Regions from separate parts of the uncultured Citricoccus sp. genome, predicted to be linked through region 3. Evidence: riboswitches for the same ligand, from Rfam matches in the RefSeq annotation. Region 3 holds a riboswitch; each other region holds the start of a gene.
The links. A riboswitch is a leader RNA that binds a small molecule or an ion and turns the genes downstream of it on or off. The one in region 3 is predicted to bind thiamine pyrophosphate.
Positions count from the first base shown of each region.

Region 1: another riboswitch for thiamine pyrophosphate. It lies ahead of Q0283_RS07725 (ECF transporter S component); the one in region 3 lies ahead of thiC (phosphomethylpyrimidine synthase ThiC).
Region 2: another riboswitch for thiamine pyrophosphate. It lies ahead of Q0283_RS00445 (thiamine ABC transporter substrate binding subunit); the one in region 3 lies ahead of thiC (phosphomethylpyrimidine synthase ThiC).
Region 4: another riboswitch for thiamine pyrophosphate. It lies ahead of thiO (glycine oxidase ThiO); the one in region 3 lies ahead of thiC (phosphomethylpyrimidine synthase ThiC).

Region 1 is NZ_CALMQR010000069.1:45,314-50,122, reverse strand. Features, by position in the region: gene Q0283_RS07735 (energy-coupling factor transporter transmembrane protein EcfT) at 1-112, opposite strand, end outside; gene Q0283_RS07730 (ABC transporter ATP-binding protein) at 109-1,740, opposite strand; gene Q0283_RS07725 (ECF transporter S component) at 1,737-2,465, opposite strand; TPP riboswitch at 2,559-2,662, opposite strand; gene Q0283_RS07720 (FAD-dependent oxidoreductase) at 2,732-4,249, opposite strand; gene Q0283_RS07715 (APC family permease) at 4,416-4,809, shown strand, end outside.
Region 2 is NZ_CALMQR010000008.1:10,676-15,484, forward strand. Features, by position in the region: gene Q0283_RS00430 (ABC transporter ATP-binding protein) at 1-292, shown strand, start outside; gene Q0283_RS00435 (sulfatase) at 285-1,937, shown strand; gene Q0283_RS00440 (formylglycine-generating enzyme family protein) at 1,942-2,853, opposite strand; TPP riboswitch at 3,053-3,156, shown strand; gene Q0283_RS00445 (thiamine ABC transporter substrate binding subunit) at 3,208-4,320, shown strand; gene Q0283_RS00450 (iron ABC transporter permease) at 4,352-4,809, shown strand, end outside.
Region 3 is NZ_CALMQR010000057.1:3,924-8,732, forward strand. Features, by position in the region: gene Q0283_RS06340 (hypothetical protein) at 1-261, shown strand, start outside; gene Q0283_RS06345 (MarR family winged helix-turn-helix transcriptional regulator) at 258-716, opposite strand; gene Q0283_RS06350 (Hpt domain-containing protein) at 1,067-1,480, shown strand; gene Q0283_RS06355 (DUF6176 family protein) at 1,791-2,225, shown strand; gene Q0283_RS06360 (hypothetical protein) at 2,663-3,169, shown strand; TPP riboswitch at 3,252-3,361, shown strand; gene thiC (phosphomethylpyrimidine synthase ThiC) at 3,360-4,809, shown strand, end outside.
Region 4 is NZ_CALMQR010000103.1:35,141-39,949, reverse strand. Features, by position in the region: gene Q0283_RS12425 (thiazole synthase) at 1-406, opposite strand, end outside; gene thiS (sulfur carrier protein ThiS) at 410-649, opposite strand; gene thiO (glycine oxidase ThiO) at 653-1,960, opposite strand; TPP riboswitch at 1,954-2,055, opposite strand; gene Q0283_RS12410 (IclR family transcriptional regulator) at 2,423-3,199, opposite strand; gene Q0283_RS12405 (Asp/Glu racemase) at 3,376-4,197, shown strand; gene Q0283_RS12400 (SLC13 family permease) at 4,209-4,809, shown strand, end outside.

The sequences.
Region 1 (4,809 bases), on a different contig from region 3:
GCACGGCGGTGACCGGCAGCAGGGCGGCCAGTTTCGCCAGCGGGTGGGCCCGCTCCATCGGGGAGCCCGCCACGGGGCGGGAGGGGGCCGGGGCGGTCAGGACGGCGCTCATGTCAGCTCCACCACCCGGGCGTCGAGGGCCGCGGCGAAGTCCTGGTCATGGGTCACCGCGACGACGGAGCTGCCCTCGGTGACGAGCCGGCGCAGCATCCCGGTCAGCACCGCCCAGGTGTTGGCGTCCTGCCCGAAGGTCGGCTCGTCGAGGAACACCACGTCCGGGCCCGTGGCCAGCACGGTGGCCACGGACAACCGGCGCTTCTCCCCACCGGAGAGCGTGAAGGGGTTGACCTCGGCCAGTCCGGTTAGTCCCATGGCCTCGAGCAATTCGTCGGCGCGGCCCCGGGCCTGTGCGGCCGACCACCGCAGCGTGCCCGTCCGGTGGTCCCGGGCGTGACGCGGCCCGAAGGCCAGTTCCTCGCGCACCGTGGCCGCGACGAACTGGTGCTCGGGCTCCTGGAACACCGTGCCGATCCGGCTCACCAGGTCCCGGGCGGGCCAGCGGTGGGGGTCGTCCGGCAGCCGGACCCCGTGTCCCTTCAGGGCGGCGGTGGCGGTCAGCGTCCCGGCGTGGGCCGGGATGAGCCCGGCCAGGGTCAGCAGCAGCGTGGACTTGCCCACCCCGTTCGGCCCGGTCACGACGACGGCCTCCCCGGCCTCCACGGTCACGTCCAGTCCGTGTTGCACCGGGACCGGCGGTGGCCCGAGGCGGCGGCGCCAGCCGGGCCTCACCGCGTGCCGGGACACCGCCAGGTCCCGGGCGGACAACAGCGCGGTCCCCGTGGGGTCCCGGTGACCGGCAGGGTCCCGGTGACCGGCAGGGTCCCGGTGACCGGCAGGGTCCCGTCGCGGGCTCCGTGCCGGTCCGGAGGGCTCCGCGGCCGGCCGCGGACCACCGGGGGCGGGGGTGACGGGTTCGGGCACCACCCCGGGCACCCACACCCCGGCCGCGGCCAGTTCCTCCCGGACGGGGCCGGGTGCGAGCAGCGCGGCGGGGGTGCCGTCGTGGCTGATGCCCCCGCCCGGTTCCAGGACGAGCAACCGGTCCACGTGCCGGGCCCACGTCCCGAGCCGGTGCTCCACGACCACGAGGGTGGCGCCGATGGCCTCGACCACCGCCAGGACGGCGTCGCGGACCTCGAGCACACCGGCGGGGTCGAGGTTGGCGGTCGGCTCGTCGAGCAGGACCAGCGGCGGGCGCATGGCCAGGACCCCGGCCAGGGCCATCCGTTGCTTCTGCCCGCCGGACAGTCGCGACGTGTCCCGCCACAGGGCGATGCCCTCGTCCTCCCCCAGCCCGACCGCGGCCAGGGCGTGTCGGACCCGGTCCCAGATCTCGTCCGGCGGGACGCGGAGGTTCTCCGCGCCGAAGGCCACGTCGTCCCCCACGCGCGAGAGGATCACCTGTGTCTCGGGGTCCTGCTGCACCAACCCGGCGTGGCCGCGCAGCTCGCGGGTGGGCACGCCGTCCAGCAGCAGCCGGCCGGTCTCCTCCGAGTCGTCCGCCGGGTCCAGCACGCCGGCCAGTCCGTGCAGCAGAGTGGACTTCCCGGCCCCGGAGGGCCCGGCGAGCAGGACCCGCTGCCCCGGTGGGATGGTCAGGTCCAGGCCGGCGACGGCGGCCCGGTCGCGTCCGGCGTGCCGCCAGCCCCAGCCCTGCGCGGTGACGGTGGCCGCGGTCACCCCCGGCCCGCCGGTTCCCGGTGGGCGCCGCGGGACGGGAGGGCGGCCAGTGCGCCCGTGGCCGCCAGGGCGCGGGTGGCCAGCCAGCTCAGCAGGCCGGCGATGACGATCCCGGAGATGCCGGTGAACCCCACGTAGAGCCACTTCCAGGCCAGCGTGTACTCGGGGAACCAGGCGAACAGGAAGGCCTCGTTGAGACCGCAGGCCACTCCCGCGGCGGCACCGGCCAGCAGGGCCACGGGAAGGGTGAAGCGACGGTAGAGGAACAGGAGGAAGACCAGCTCGGCCCCGATGCCCTGGACGAGTCCGGAGGCCAGCACGGTCAGGCCGAACTGGGACCCCAGCAACGCGGAGACGGCGGCAGCCACCAGTTCCGTGAACAGCGCGGCACCCGGTCTGCGGATCAGCAGTGCACCCAGGACCGCCGGGAACAGCCACATGCCGGCGACCAGTCCCGACGACGGCGGGAACGCCAGGAACACCCCGCCCAGTCCCGCATAGGCCAGGTTCCAGGCCCAGAAGACCACGCCGCTGGCCACGGCGACGACGGCGGCCACGACGATGTCCACCACGCGCCAGGTGTGGCGGGAGGAGGTGCGGTGGGCGGAGGTGCGGTGGGCGGGGCCGCGCGGGTCGTGGTGTGGGCGGGAGCGCCCGGGACGGTCCGGTGTACCGGCCGGCGGGGTGGCCTGGTGATCACTGCCGGGGGTCTGCGTCGAGACCATGTGATGTCCTCCTCAAGGATCCAAGGAGGGGAATGGAACGCACGCCGCCCGAACCCTCGGGATCCGGGCGCGTCAGGCACCGGGCCCCACGCTCCATCGGAGAACTCGACTTCCTTCGCCGGTACTAACCGGAGCAGGTTCGAGGGTCTGCGCTGGGCGCACTCTCAGCGCCGGGCGGCGCTCCCCTGTCGTTCACGATGTGGCACCAGCATAGGGCACCACCCCCGACCCCTCGGCCACGGTCCTCCCGTTGCGGGGAACGGCTCTCAGTCCGCCCGCCCCCTGGCATCCGTGGGTGCCCGCAGGCCCGTGACCGCCGGCCCCTCGAGCAGGGTGCCGTCCGCGGTGAAGCGTGATCCGTGCAGTGGGCAGTCCCAGGAGCGCTCGGCGTCGTTCCAGGAGACGATGCCGCCCAGGTGCGGGCAGACCGCCGACATCCGGCAGGTCACCCCGTCCACCGTGGAGACCGCCACGGGCCGGCCGTGGTCCCGGCCCACCGTGCCCTGGCCCTCGGCCGGAGGCTCCTGGGGCAGGGGTCTGCGTGCGGCCGACGTCCAGCCGCCGGCCAACCGGGCACCGACGGCGGCGTTGTCCCTCAGGCCGGTCAGCAGGTCGGCCGGCGAGGTGAGGCGACGATCCATCGGCCTGGCCCAGTCCGTGGCACCGCCGAGGATCTGCGCGGAGATCCGCAGGGCGGCCGACACGCCGTTGGTCAGGCCCCACTTGTTGAAGCCGGTGGCCAGGTAGACGTGGCCACCGCCGCGGGGCAGTGTCCCCACGAAGGGGACGAGGTTGGCCGAGCGGTAGTCCTGCGCGGACCAGGCGTGCGTGCGCTCCGCTCCGGGGAAGTGCTCCCGGGTCCACGCCTCGAGGGCGTCCACGGCGGCCTGCGGTGAGGCCGATCGCCCCACCACGTGGCCGTTGCCGCCCACGAGCAGCAGCTCACCGTCGTCGATGGGGGCCGTGCGCAGGCTGCGGGACGGACTGTCCGCGGAGAGGTACATCGCCTGGGGAACGGGCCCCGGCACCCGGTAGGACTGTGCGTAGGAACGGTGTGGACTGAGCTTGGCGAAGTAACCGCCGCGGTCCAGGACCGGGGCCCCTGTGGTCAGGACCAGCTGCCCGGCCCTGATCTCCCCCGCGGAGGTGTGAACGGCCAGCGGGGACCGGTAGCCCGCGCCCGTGAGCCGCACCCCCTCCACCAGCGTCCCGCCGAGCCGGCGGAACTCGGTGGCCAGGGCGTCGAGCACCTGCATCGGGTGCACCTGCGCCTGGTCCTCCAGCCGGATCGCCCCGGCCACGGGGTAGGGCAGGTCCGTCTCCCGTGTCCAGGTCACGTCCAGGCCCGCGGCGCGGTCGGCCTCCAGCTCGGAGTGCAGCCGGGACAGGCCCTCGTGGGTGGTGGCGTAGGTGTAGGCGGGCCTGCGCTGGTAGTCGATCCCGTTCTCGTCCAGGTAGCGCAGCAGCCAGGACTGCCCCCGGCGGTTGCCCTCCACGTAGGAGCGCAGCACCTGGTCCGACTGGTGACGGCTGATCTCCGCCAGGGTGGTGCCCTGGAGCAGCGAGACCTTCGCGGTGGTGTTCCCGGTGGCCACGGCCCCCACCGAGCGGGCCTCGACCACGGCCACGCGCTGGCCCGCGCGCGCCAGCAGGACGGCGGTGGCCAGCCCGGTCAAGCCCGCGCCGGCGACCACGGTGTCGAACCGGTCACCCGGGGAGAGGTGGTCGGTGCCGGTGGCGGGGACCGGGTGGGTGTCATGCCAGAGGGACGTCCTGGGGTCCATGCTGCATCCGTCCTGTTCCGTCCTGCGGGATCCGATGGCGGACGCGTCCCGCGCGGGGAGGCGAACACCGTCATCGTAGAGGGGCCCCGTGCGCATCGCACCCTCTCAGACCCCGGATGCGCACGGGGACTCGGCACCCCGCCCCGGCGCCGTCTACTGTGATCCCATGCCCTCCACCACAGCCTCCGGCGAGACCCGGTCCCTGCGCCGCACGGTCACCACCACGGGCCTGTTCCTGTTCATCCTGGGTGACGTCCTCGGGGCCGGGGTGTACGTCCTGGTCGGCGAGATCGCCGGCCTCTCCGGCGGGGCCGTCTGGGTCCCCCTGGTGGCGGCCCTGGTGCTGGCCCTGCTGACCGCGGGGTCCTATGCCGAACTGGCGACGAAGTACCCGCGGGCCGGGGGCTCCTCGCACTACGCCACCCGTGCCTTCGGGCCGTTCACCGGATTCCTCGTCGGGTTCTGCATGCTGTCCGCCGGGATCGTCTCCGTGGGAGCCCTGGCCCTCGGCTTCGCCGGCGACTACCTGACCGAGTTCATCACCCTGCCCACGGCCCTGG
Region 2 (4,809 bases), on a different contig from region 3:
GGTCGATGCCCAGACCCGGTTCGAGCTCGAGGACCTCTGCCTGCGGATCCGGGAACAATTCGGCATGACCATCCTGGTGGTCACGCACGACATCGACGAGGCCGTGTACCTCTCCGACCGCGTCGTCGTGCTCGGTTCCAAGCCTGCCCACGTGGTCGAGGTCGTCACCGTGAACCTGCCCCGGGAGCGGGACCAGATCACCACGCGCGCCACCAAGGCGTTCGTGGACGAGCGCACGCGCGTGCTGTCCCTGATCAAGAACCCCCACCGTCAGGAGATGGCCGATGCGTGAGCGACCTGACCCGAACCCCGCAGCCGGCCGCCCCAACGTCCTGGTGATCATCGCGGACCAGCTCCGCCCGGATCACCTGGGCTTCGGTGGCCACCCGCTGGTGTCGACGCCCCATCTGGATGCCCTGGCCGCCGAGGGCGTGGCCTTCGGCAACGTCCACGTCACCAACCCCACGTGCATGCCCAGCCGGGCCAGCCTGATGACCGGTCGGTGGCCCCAGCAGCACGGCACCCGGTGCAACGGGTTGCCACTCGACCCGGACGTCTCGACCCTGCCGGGAGACCTGGCGTCGTGCGGCTACCGCACCAGCGCGGTGGGCAAGCTGCACCACCAGAACATGGGCTGGGACTTCGAGCCGGAGCAGCGCGAGCAGATCATGCTCTCCGAACCCCAGTTGCTGGAGGACTGCCTCCCGGATGCCCGCCGACCCGTCCGCGACGCCGGCTGGGACCGCTGGGAGGATTCCCTCCTCCACAGCGAACAGCCGGTGACGATGCCCGGTGACTACTACGGCTACCAGGAGGTGGACCTGGTGGTCGGTCATGGGGACCGCCCCAGCGGTCACTACGTGCACTGGGCGCGCGAGCGCGGTTTCGACCCCTTGACGGACGCCGGACCGCAGCGGGCACTGGACGATCACGGCGGGCACTGGGCGCAGGTCTACACCTCGGCCGTTCCGGCCGGACTGCACCCCAGCGCGTACGTCGCCGAGCGGACCTGCGCCCGCCTCGAGGACCATGCCGCGGACGGCGAACCGTTCTTCCTGTTCGCCTCCTTCCCCGATCCCCACCATCCGTTCGCGCCGCCGGCCGGATACGACCGCCTGTACGACCCGGCGGACGTCCCGGTACCTGATACGTTCCACCAGGATCACTCGGATTCTCCCGAACACGTCCGGCGCATGGCCGAGCGACGGGGGATGCCCGGCGAGGACCCGACCATGACGTGGATCGCCACGGAGGAACAGTACCGGGTGGCCTGCGCGGCGGAACTGGGTCTGATCACCTTGCTGGACGACCAGGTGGGCAGGATCCTGCAGACGCTGGAACGCACCGGACTGGCGGAGAACACGGTGGTCGTCTTCACCTCGGACCACGGGGACATGTTCGGCGACCACGGCATGATGCTCAAGCACTTCACCCACTACCGGGGCGTGACCAACGTGCCACTGGTCATGAGGGTGCCCGCGGGACTGCCGGGGGCCGGCGTCGGGATCTCCCCGGCGGCGCGGACCGCGGCCTCGACGGCCCTGGTCTCGAACGCGGACCTGGTGCCCACCCTGCTGGAACTCACCGGGGTCTCGGGACACCGCGGCATCCAGGGCCGCAGCCTGGTCCCGCTGCTGCGGGGCGAGGCCTCCGTCCACCGCAGGGCACTGATCGTCGAGGAGGATCAGCCGTTCGGCCTCGACGGGCTGCCGGCCCCCGTGCACATCCGTTCGGTCATCACCCCCGAGGCCCGCTACACGCGGTACTTCGGCACCGACGCCGAGGAGCTGTACCTGCTCGACTCGGACCCGGAGGAGGCCCACAACCTGGCCGCCAGGCCGGGGTGCGAGGAGGTCGTGGACCGCATGCGCCAGCTGATGCTGGACGAGTTGCTGGCGCTGACCGACCACGGGGTCCGGGTGCGGGCGGCGGCCTGACCCGTCAGCCGACGGTCCGGAAGCCGCAGTTGCTGCTCGAGGAGTCCGGACTGTTCCTGCTCCGCGCTGCCACCCGGTACCGGTTGCAGTAGGAGTCGTGGCAGAGGAACGACCCTCCGCGCATGACCCTGCCCTCGCCGAACGGCGGCCCGGGGGGATTCTCCTCGGGACTGCGCCGGTAGTAGCGCGGCAGGAACCAGTCCTGGCACCACTCCCAGACGTTCCCGGCCATCTGGAACAGGCCGAACCCGTTGGCCGGGAACGTCCGCACCGGGGCCGTGGAGAGGAAACCGTCGTCGATCGTGTTCTCCACGGGGAAGCGTCCCTGGAAGATGTTGCAGTGGTGCTCGCCGCCCGGCACGAGCTCATCGCCCCAGGCGTAGCGGTGGCCCTGCAGCCCGCCGCGGGCCGCGTACTCCCATTGCGCCTCGTGCGGCAGGCGGCGCCCGGCCCACGCGCAGTAGGCCTGGGCGTCATTCCAGCTGACGTGGACCACCGGGTGGTCCTCGTCCGCCCGGGATCCCGGTCCGAGCGGGGCATGCCAGCACGCCCCGGGCACGTTGACCCACCAGGCCGTCCCCGGGACCGGGTTCGCGCCCGCCGGGTTCAGCCGACGAGCAATGAGTTCCAGGTGGAAGACCGCCGAGGACCCGAACCGTTCCGCCTCCGTGACGTACGCGGTCTGCTCCACGAACCGCCGGAAGTCGTCGACCGTCACGGTGGTGGCGTCCATGGAGAAGCCGTCCAACCGCACCGCGTGCACGGGCGTCTCACCGTCTGCGGGGTACCCCTCACCGAAGTGGTCCCCCATGAGGAACCGACCGGCGGGAACCTCAACCTGCTCGATGCCGTGGGTGGAGCTCGACTGGACCGGGCCCGTGTGGACGGCCCGAGACGCAGGCTCCCGCGGATCCATGTGCTGCGCACGTCCCGGCTCGGTACCGCCGGCAGCGGGATGACAACAGTCCACATCCACCTCTCAGGGCCGATTCGTCGTGCAGGTGCTCAGCCGGACAGCTCAGACAGGCAGGGCTTTTCCATTATGGTGCGCCGCCACGGCCGGTCACGTCAGCCGACCGAGATGACCCCGCCCCTCCCCCGGCACTAGACTGAAGGTTCAACGACAGGGGAGCGCCAGGCCGGCGCTGAGAGTGCGCACACCGCAGACCCTCGAACCTGCCCGGTTAGCACCGGCGAAGGAAGTCGAGCTTTCTCTCCTCGGGTCGGCGCACCCGCCGCCCCGTCCCCTCCAGAGGTATTGGAGGAACTCATGCACCACCTTTCCGCAGCGCCCACCAGCAGACGCCGTGCCCGTGGCGCCCTCGCGATCCTGGGCATCGCCGCGCTGGCCCTGACCGGCTGCTCGGTCGCGGACCAGTCCGGCGCGGGCGACGGCACGGCGCCGGCCACCACCGACGGCGCGAGCGGCGCCTCGGGAGCCGGCACCGGTGGCACGGTGACCGTGATGACCCACGACTCCTTCAACATCACCGAGGAGCAGATCGCCGCCTTCGAGCAGGAGTCCGGCTACGAGCTCACCACCACCGCCCCGGGCGACGCCGGCACCCTGGTCAACCAGCTGATCCTGTCCAAGGACAACCCCACCGTGGACGCGGTCTACGGCATCGACAATCTCTCGGCCCAGCGCGTCATCGACGAGGGCGTCGTCGCCGAGTACGCCTCCGGGGCGCTGCCGGAATCCGCCCAGGACCTCGTCGTCGAGGACCGGCTGACCCCCATCGACCAGGGCCAGGTCTGCGTCAACGTGGACGAGCAGTGGTTCGAGGAGAACGACCTCGCCGCGCCGACCACCCTGGAGGACCTGGCCAGGCCCGAGTACGCGCGGCTGTTCGTCACCACCAATCCGGTCACCTCCTCCCCCGGCCTGGCCTTCCTGGCCGCCACCGTGACCGAGAAGGGCGAGGACGGCTGGCAGGACTACTGGCAGCGGTTGCTCGAGGGCGGCACCAAGGTCGCCGCCGGCTGGTCGGACGCCTACTACTCCGACTTCTCCGCCGGCGAGGGCCAGGGCGCCTACCCGCTGGTGCTCAGCTACTCGTCCTCCCCCGCCTTCGCCCCGACCACCGGGGTCGTCGAGGACACCTGCACCACCCAGGTCGAGTACGCCGGCGTCGTGGAGGGCGCGAAGAACCCCGAGGGCGCGCAGGCGTTCATCGACTTCCTGCTCGCCGAGGACTTCCAGGCCTCGCTGCCGGAGAACATGTTCATGTACCCGGTGGACGAGTCCCTCGAGCTGCCGGCCGAATGGGCGCAGAACGCCACCCTCGTCGAGGACCCGATCGAGGCGGACCTGCGGCAGATCGCCGAGAAGCGCGAGGCCTGGCTCGAGGACTGGAACGCACTCTACGAGGCCGCGAGCTGATCGGCATCCCCCACCGGACAGGACGCGACGGATGAGCCTGGTCCCGGGAGACCCGGCCCTGGTCCCGACGCCGGCCCCCACCCGGGTGCCGGCGTCCGGTCGGGCCCCGGAGACCGGAACCGCCCCGCCGGGCGGTGACCGGGCGGACGTCGTGCCCGGGCGGTGGAGGCGTGCCGCCGGCCCGGTGGGCCGCGGGCTGGTGTGGACGGTGGTCGCCGCCGTCCCGCTGGCGTTCCTGGCGGTGTTCTTCCTGTGGCCCGTCGGGTCGATGCTGGCCCGTGGCGTGACGAACGCCGCCGGGCAGCTCGACCTCGGCGCCTTCGCCGAGGTGCTGGCCGAGTCGCGCACCTGGCGGCTCGTGGGGCAGACGCTGGGACTGGCGGTGGCCGGAACACTGGGATCGCTGCTGCTGGGGCTGCCCGGGGCGTACGTCCTGTACCGGTGCCGGTTCCCCGGGCGGAACCTGCTGCGCGGGCTGTCCACGGTGCC
Region 3 (4,809 bases):
AAATTCATCGAGGAGAGCCATGTGAGCAACAAGCCCTACTCCGTCACCACCGATCGCACCGGCCTGAGCTTCGGCTACCGCCTGGGGTGGCGACTGGCCTACATGGTCACCTTCATCACCGGCTCGGCCAGCCGGCAGGGAACCATTGACCCGAGTACGCAGTTGCGCAGGGAGCGAGCCCGGCGGTTGGTCGATGCCTATCGGGCCCGGGGCCATCAGCCTCCGGCCGGGGCGTTGACCGTGGCCGGGTACGCCGGCTAGTCGACCGGGCGCGGATGGACCCGGTCCATCAGCAGGGTCATGAGCCGGTGCAGTTCCTGCAGCTCGGACTTGTCCATCTGAAGGCGTTCCATCATCTGCACCGGCACGGCCTCGGCCTGCCGGCGCAATTCCCGGCCGGTGTCGGTGAGATCGATCGCCAAAGCCCGGTCATCCTCGGGGTCCCGGCCCCGGTGGATGTACCCCAGGGTCTGGAGTCGCTTGGTCAGCGGGGACAGGGTGGCCGACTCCATATGCAGCAGCGCCGCCAGGTCCTTGATCGACAACGGCGCGTGTTGCCACAAGGCCAACATGACCAGGTACTGCGGGTGGGTCAGCTTCAGCGGCTCGAGCACCGGCCGGTAGGCGGCGATGACCCCCCGGGAGGCCACCGAGAGGGCGAAGCAGATCTGGCTCTCCAGCGCCAGCGGATCGGTGGAGGGGGTGCTGCGGTCCATGCCCCCAGCATGCCCCATCCAATGGCCCGAGGCGGACTATCGGGCATTAATCCGGTACTTCAGCGCCGACCTCCGGCCTACGTCGTGGCTGCAGTCTCGGTGGTCGCGCCCAGAACCGTCCTCTACATCGCGTGTTGTCCCGAAACGGCGAACCGCTCGGACCGAGCTTTCCTCCGACATCGGTGGTCCGTCCCGGAGCACCGCAGACGCTCACCTACCGCACTCCGAGGGGCCTGTCTCGGGCGGGGCTCTCAGCGCCTCCCGGTCTCCGCGATGACCACCCGGACCGGATTGACCTGGACCAGATAGTAAGGACACTGAAGACCTTGGACCCATCTACGTCGTCCCCCATGCCCATCCTGGACACCGACGTCCTCATCGAGCTCGTCGAAGAGCTCGGCGACGGGCCACCGACATGGGGATTTCTTGCTCGGTACATGCAGCTCCTGGATCACCGAGTCGATCGGCTCGACCGCGCGCTCATCACCAGAGACGCCGAGGGATGGCTGGACGCCGTTCAGAGCCTCAAAGTCTCCTCAGCGATGGCTGGCGCGACCGCCTTGTCCGCAGCGGCCGCCCAACTCCAAGAACGCATTGCACCGATACCACCGGACGACCAGCGCTGGCCGACAGGGCAGCAACGGACCGAGATCATCACCGGTCTGCGGCAACTGGCCCAGGAAACCCGGCACCACCTGCACCTCTTTCTCCACCGACCGATCCTGCCTGTCACAGACACCTCCAGAGAATCCCGTGGAACGTAAACACGCCCGGGGTAGCCACCAATCACCAGGAAGGTCACCAGGAACGATGACGAACTGTCAGCGAGGTCCCTTCAGGGGCCATGGAACCGCCACACGGACACCCAGTCCGCGGTGGTCAATGAAAACGAGGCCGGGACCATCGAGGGATTCGGGCTGCCCGGCGGCCTCCGACCCCATCGTCCTCCTACCCGCTGAGGAACCGAGGCTCCGATTACTCCCACCCAGGTCCAGGCCCTGGACCGTGCAGTTACTTCCGTGGGCGGCCCCGGACAGGAGCAGCCGGTGACATGAGTGGAGAGGACATGGTCGAATGATCTTCAGTTTGACTCGATTCCGGTTGCGTCCTGGATCCCGAGCGCTAGCGGATGAGTGGGTGCGTTTCATGGAGGCCCATCGCTGCGCGGTGGGAGAGATCATGAAACGGGAGCACATGTATGTGGAGGCGATCTTCACCGAAACGGTGAACGGGGCGGACTATCTGTACTGGTACAGCCTGCAGGACGACCACGACAGATCCGCAGAACCCTTTGACCACTGGTTCGACGAACATCACACCCGGTTCTGGCAGGCCTGCATCGACGACACCTTCCCGGTGGATGAGTTCACCCCGCAAATCCTCCTGACGACCGAAGGAATCCGAGCCGCCGCGGGACTCGGGAGCCGAGAATCAGTGCTCGCCACCATGGACCCCCGAGGGGACGGAGTCGGGACTGCCCGCCAATATGCGGGGTCTGAAGTTTCCTAAGCGGTGAGGTGTCGCAGAAAAGGCTCAAGTGATCCCGGGTGACCTCGGTCACGGCCACAGATCCGCGGTGATCTGCGTCTGGTCATCCGGTCCAGAGCATGGATGTCCGGTGGACGCGGGGACGCAGAACCAATCCGTGGAGGCTCGTCGCGGCCTGGGCCAACGCCGTCGCTCCGACCATCCTCGAAGACCTTCGTCAGGCTACAGGCGGCATCCATCCGCGTCGCGCAATCCCGGGCAAGGCCTCGCCTATCCGCTAAACCTGCCGGGCGAGCGGTTTACCGCCGCGCAGGAGCGTGCCCGGACGAGCGCCCCTCCTGAGAGCGGCACGACCCTCATGACGTGCCGCTCCCTCTCTCAAGGCCCTGCCCGAGCCTGTCTCCGCGCAGGCCACCAAATGTGTTGATACCCATGATGTCCACCCACGAAGGACCCGGATGCAGACGCCATCGACCCCCCCACCCCGCACCGAACAGCACACCCTGACGGCCCTGCTGCGGGTCGGAGAGGTTGCCGTGGCTTTCCGCGAGCACGTGGCCACCGGTGACCTGCCCGGGGCGTGGCCCCTGATCGACCCAACGCTGCGATTGGCGTGGGCCCGGGACTGGGCCCAGGACCACGGCGCACGACTGCGCCGGCTCTGCCCGAAACGGCTGGCCGAGCGGTTGTCCTGTCTGGACGGGCCGGCCCATCCGCTCTGGAAGCACTTCGCCGCCGACCGGCTCCAACAGTTGCGGCAGGTGGAGGCGGCCGGGTGGTCTCACTCCGCTACGGGTCTGCCGCCACTGGGCCCGGATACCGAGGTCCTCTACGCCCGCCCCGACCATCCCGAGGACTGGGGAGCCCCGGCCGATCCCCGTACCGTGCCGATGGTGATGCGCTGGAACGGTGCCGCGTGGAAGGTCCTCGCCTACGGGTCCCTCAGCCACCCCGAGCCCCAATAGTGCGCCCGCGACGGGCCGGTGGAACGAGGCGTTAAGCAAGTCTGAGCGGCACCAGACCGGCCCGCCATGGTGTTAGTGTCGTTGCCGTCCACACGGGAGCCCCATTGCAGGGGCTGAGATCGGGCTGAGGCAGCCTGCGACCGTCGAACCTGTCCGGGTCATGCCGGCGAAGGAAGTAGGAACACATCTGATGAGTGCATCCAATGCGCACGCCCTGGCGTATCTCCACAACACCGAGCACGGGCTTGCCGTGCCGGTCACCGAGATCACCTTGAACGATTCCCCGGGCGGAATAGCGAACCCACCGCTGCGGATCTACCGCACGGCCGGGCCGGGCAGCGACCCGGTGATCGGGTTGCCACCGAGCCGGGCGTCCTGGATCCAGGGGCGCGGTGACGTCGAGGAATACGCCGGCCGGGAACGGAACCTCCTTGACGATGGCCGCTCGGCTCTGCGCCGCGGGGCCGCGTCCCAGGAGTGGAAGGGAACCCGGGCGGTGCCGTTGCGGGCCAAGGCGGGGCGGACCGTCACCCAGATGCACTACGCCCGGGCCGGAATCATCACCGAGGAGATGCGCTACGTGGCCCTGCGCGAGCAGTGCGACGTCGAACTGGTCCGCTCCGAACTGGCCGCTGGCCGGGCCATCATCCCGGCCAACATCAACCACCCCGAGTCCGAACCGATGATCATCGGCAAGGCATTCTTGGTGAAGATCAACGCCAACATCGGCAACTCCGCGGTCACCAGCTCCATCGCCGAGGAGGTCGACAAGATGCAGTGGGCCACCCGATGGGGAGCGGACACGGTGATGGACCTCTCCACCGGAGAGGACATCCACACCACCCGGGAATGGATCATCCGCAACTCCCCCGTACCGATCGGCACGGTCCCGATCTACCAGGCGCTAGAGAAAGTCAACGGGGAGGCCAACGCCCTGACCTGGGAGATCTTCCGCGACACGGTGCTGGAACAATGCGAACAGGGCGTGGACTACATGACCATCCACGCCGGGGTGCTGCTGCGCTACGTGCCACTGACCGCCGAACGGGTCACCGGTATCGTCTCGCGCGGCGGGTCGATCATGGCCGGGTGGTGCCTGGCCCACCATCAGGAGAACTTCCTCTACACCCACTTCGACGAGCTGTGCGAGATCTTCGCCCGGTACGACGTGGCCTTCTCCCTCGGAGACGGCCTGCGCCCGGGCTCGATCGCCGACGCCAACGACGCCGCCCAGTTCGCCGAACTGGACACCCTGGCAGAACTCACAGCACGGGCCTGGGCCCACGACGTGCAAGTCATGGTCGAAGGCCCCGGACACGTTCCCCTGCACCTGGTGCGCGAGAACGTGGAACGCCAACAACAGCTATGCCAGGGAGCCCCGTTCTACACCCTGGGCCCGCTGGTGACCGACATCGCCCCGGGTTATGACCACATCACTTCGGCCATCGGGGCCACCGAGATCGCCCGCTACGGCACCGCGATGCTGTGCTACGTCACCCCGAAAGAACACCTGGGACTGCCCAACAAGGACGACGTGAAGACCGGGGTCATCACCTACAAGATCGCCGCCCACGCCGCCGATGTGGCTAAGGGCCACCCGGGTGCGACCGAACGGGACGACGCGCTGTCCAAGGCCCGCT
Region 4 (4,809 bases), on a different contig from region 3:
ATGCGAAAACCTTGAAGCCTCGGGCGACCAACTGCTCGGTGGCCTCGAGCAACTCGGAGACGTCGGGCAACAAGGTGTCCTCGTCCGCGATGACCTCGAGCTTGACCCAATCGGTCTCCAAGGCCTCCCGACCCAGCTCCGCCGTCAGCACAGCGTCGCGGGCGGTATAACACCCGGCGGTGTTGGGCAAGACACGAATCCGGTTGCGTTCCAGCACCGAGAACAAACTGTCTCCCTGCCTGGGGGTGTAACGGCGCAGAGCCACCGTGGTCAATTCAGTCTCGGAAGCCCGCAGGGCCCGCTCCAGGGTGTGCAGAGAGCTCAAACCCCCGGTCCCCATAATCAACCGCGAGGACAACTCCACCTCGTCGAGAACGAACGGGTCTGGGCGTGCGGTGGTACCCACGTGTCAACCTCCCTGGACGGCGGTAATGATCTCGATGGTCTGGCCCTCGAGCACGGGAGTGCGAGACCACCGGCTACGGGGAACCACCGCGGCGTCGACCGCTACCGCCATACCCAGCCCGCCTCCGTCCAGCGGGCGTCCATCGCTGGCCAGGGGCCGAGCCGCGGTTTGGGAGACCAGATCAATGATGGTCGTGTCACCAGACACGACCCGGGGGGCGCCGTTGAGGGTGATGGTCGGCATCAACTACTCCTGTTCTCGGGTACACACGTGCGAAGGGGACACCACCTGACGGTCGAGGACCGACGGTTCGAAGCGCTGCGGGTCAGTGGCGGCAAGATGCGCGGCATCGATATCCGGTTCGGCTCCCGTCTCACCCGTGATCAACTGGGCGGCGAGGCGGGCGGCCAACGGGGCAAGGAGTACACCGTGGCGGAAATACCCGGTGGAGACCACCAGGCCGGGCACGAAGCCACCGCCGTGCCCACGAACACGGCCAAGGTAGGGCACGTCATCGGGTGTTCCGGGACGGGCCCGGGCCATGACCTCCATCAGCTCCAGATCGACGACCCCCGGCACCAGGGCCTGGGCGTCGCGCAGCAACCGGAACACTCCGCCGGCATTGGCTCCCGACTGGTCATCCTCGCGAGAAGTAGCCCCGATCACGACCGTGCCGTCCGTGCGCGGTACGAGATAGACCGCCACACCATGCACCAGGCCGCGGACGGTCCGCTCGATCAAAGGTCGCGCGCCCGGTGGGAGGCGAGCCCGGAGGATGTCGCCATGAACAGGACGCAGCGGCAGGCGGCAATTGGCCGGCAAACCCTCAAACCCCTCGGCGCCCAGGCCGGGGGCCAGAACGGTTTCAGCGGCCAATATCTGCTGCCCGTTGGCCAGCATGACACCGGCCACGGCCCCGCGTCTGTTCCGCAACAACGCCTTGGCCCGTTCGCGTCGCACACACCCCAGGCCGCCATCCGTACTCCCGTCTGGTGGCCTCGCGGTCCCGTCTTGACCGGTCAGGACCCTCAGTAATCCCGCCACCAACCGGCGAGGGTCGACCTGATGATCGGCGGGGGCACGGAACACGGCTGAAAGACGCGGTGACAGGGCCGGTTCAAGCGAACGGGCCTCGCCCAGGGGCAACTGCTCCACCGCCATGCCATGGCGTTGCTGTAACTGGCTCAGATCGGTGAGGCCCTGGCGGTCCGCGATATCGACACCGCACACCAAGGTCTCAGTGACCCGGTAACCGACGCTTTTCCCGGAGTCCCGTTCGAGGGTCTCGACGAAACCCGGGTATTCGGCGGCCGAGGCGCTCATCAGCGGATAGAGGGCCTGTTGCTGATACTGAACCTCGCTCACCGGGGCCAGCATCCCGGCAGCCGCCCTCGAAGCCCCTTCCCCCGGGGCTGGATCGATCACCACCACCGAGCGGCCGCGTCGACGCAGTTCCCAGGCAGTGGCCAGGCCAATCAGTCCGGCACCCACCACCGCGACATCGACTGCATCGATTGCGGGACGTGAAGAGACGGCAGGGTACGCAGCACTCACCGCATGTCCTTTCCTCCGGCGGCATGATCCGCATCAGGTGTGGCGGTCGGCTCTTAAGCCCTCTCAGCCCCGATGGGGCTCCCGCAGAACTCGCTGACTATTGGCAGCGTGCGCCCATCCTATCCCCGACTTCATCACCGGCAGACGAGTGCAACACCCGCCGAGCTCGGGTTGGTAAGCATGCCCCGGCCCATCTCAGAAGGGGCCGGGCGGGCCGATCGTCACCGTGGGGACGCGGGGGAGGGGCACCCATCGCACTAAAGGTTTGCCATCAAAAGCATGGGGTGGCCCGATGACCAGTCGCTCGGGTGGGCGGGTGCAATCACCGGGGTCAGGCCGACGGGGCCACCGGCGGCTGGGCAACCGAGGACGGATCCGCTTTTTGTGGTCTTAAGGCATAAAGCCCCGTGCGCAGGCGCGGCTCGCGAACCGAACCGGCCGACCTTCCAGCTAATAGGGGGCTTACGGCGTGGTCGCGTACCCCAGCGCGTTGCTCGCAGCACGCCCAGACCGAGCCACGATGGGCCCCAGCCGTTCAACATCGTCCGGCCCGACGCGTTGGGTGGGGAAACCCAGCCCGATTACTCCTGCCAGTTGACCGGTGTGGTTGAAGACCGGGGCGCTAATGGAACCGACGTCTTCGTGTCGCTCGCCGAACGCCGCGAAATAACCCATCTCCTGGGCTTGCTGACTCTGGGCGTCCAGTAGTTCCAGGCTTTGTGGAGTGAATTGCGTGAACCGATCGAGGGAAGAACCCACAAGGGCGTCCCTGGCCTCGGGATCGAAGGCCAAGAAGATCTTGCCGGGGGCTCCAGCATGAATGGGCATGACTTGACCGACCATGAAGGGGCGCATGACCACGTGGCGGGTCTCAGCGACCGCAACCACTGTTCTGAACGCACCGTCGCGCACGTAGAAGCACGCCGTCTCACCGGTTTCATCGCGAAGGTCTTGTAGCACCGGCCTGACCAACCGCACCACATCCAGTCCTAAAGTCCCGGGCGTAGCCCACCTGACCAGGCCGATCCCGATGCGGTATCGGTCGCCGTCGCGGTCCAGAAAACCCTCCCGCACCAAGTTTTGCACCAGGCGCTGGCACGTGCTGGGAGGAAGCCCGGTCAGACGCACGATCTGCTGCAGCGTGGGGTCCGGCTCCTCCACGGAGAAGCAGTTGAGGATCTCAGCGACCTTGTGCAACACCAAGATGGGGGTGGTCCCCGAACTCGACTCCGCAGCCATGCCTTTAATCCCCTGCTTTCCTCTGGCCAAGCCGCCATCCTATCCGTCGGGAAAGTCCGTAGGTCACGCACGTCACCTCGTGTGACCTAGTTGACATTCTACTCCGGAAGCCCACATTATGAGTTCGCGACCCAAGATGTGGGTCATGATCGTTCCCCTATATCTCTGGAGAAGCCTTGAGCATCCCTGAAATCGCCTGCGAAACCTCTGCTGTGGCAAAGCCGGAGGGTTTGTCGCGGATTGGCCTGATCGTCCCCAGCTCGAACACGACGATGGAGACCGAACTGCCCGAGCTGTTCCGCCGCCAGTCCGAGGCAACGGGTCACCGTTACACGTTCCATTCCGCGCGAGCCGGCATGAAGAACGTCAATAAGGAAGAGCTCCTGGCCATGGTGTCGAAGGCTGCCGACTGCGCCGCTTCGGTCTCCGACGCCGATGTGGACACCATCGCCTACGCCTGCCTGGTGGCCGTCATGGCCCAGGGCCCGAACGCGCACGTAGATTCCGAAGCCGTGCTCGCCCAGGCCGCCCAGGACAATGGACACCCGGCCGCCGTGACGAGCAGTGCCGGCGCGCTGGTGCGCACTTTGCAGGAGGCGGGCGTTCGCAAGGTCGCCATGGTCACGCCCTACATGAAGCCGCTGACGCAAATGGTTCGCGAGTACATCGAAGGTGCTGGCATTGAGGTCCTCGAGGCAGTGAGCCTGGAGGTCCCGGACAACCTGGCGGTCGGCCGTCTGGACCCGCAGAACCTTCCCGAGATCGCACGCAACCTTCAGCGGGAAGGTGCCGAAGCGATCATCCTGTCCGCGTGCGTGCAGATGCCCTCCCTGCCGGCCGTGCAAGCGGTCGAGGATGAACTGGGGCTTCCCGTTTTCACCGCAGCCACAGCCACGGCGTATGAAATCCTTAAGTCCCTGGGACACGAGCCCGCCATTGGTGGTGCCGGTGCACTGCTGTCCGGCGCCGGCATCAAGATCCCCGCCCCGGCAGAGTAGGTCGGCAAACCATGACGCTGTCCCTTATCGCCTTCGCCGTTCTCATCGCCGCGTTCGCCATCGGTTCGTTCACCAGGATCAACGCCGGGCTCATCGCCACGGTCGCCGCGTTCGCCGTCGGTACGCTTGTCGCCGGACTTCCCATCAAGGACGTCATCGCCCAATTCCCGTCCGGCCTGTTTTTCATTCTGGTCGGCGCGACACTGCTGTTCGCAATCGTCAGAATCAACGGGACCATTGACCTGTTGGCTTACTGGGCGGAACTACTCGCCGGCAATCGACGTTTCCTCGTTCCCGTGCTCATGTTCGCCCTCACCGCCGCCTTAGCATCGGCGGGCGCCTTCACCCCCGCGGCCATTGCCATCGTCGCCCCGGTGGGCATCGCACTCGGCCTGCGCTTCGGTATCAGCCCCCTGTCGATGGGGTTGGTTATCGTCCAGGGAGCGAACGCCGGCGCGTTCTCACCGGTCAACCCCTTCGGTGTGCTGGCCAACGTTATGCTCGACGAAGCAGGCGCTGCGGAAGACTCTCTGAAGCTCTACCTGTACTGCTTCCTGTTCAATGCTCTGCTCGCCCTCATCGCCTACGTGATCATCGAAGCCATCATGAAGC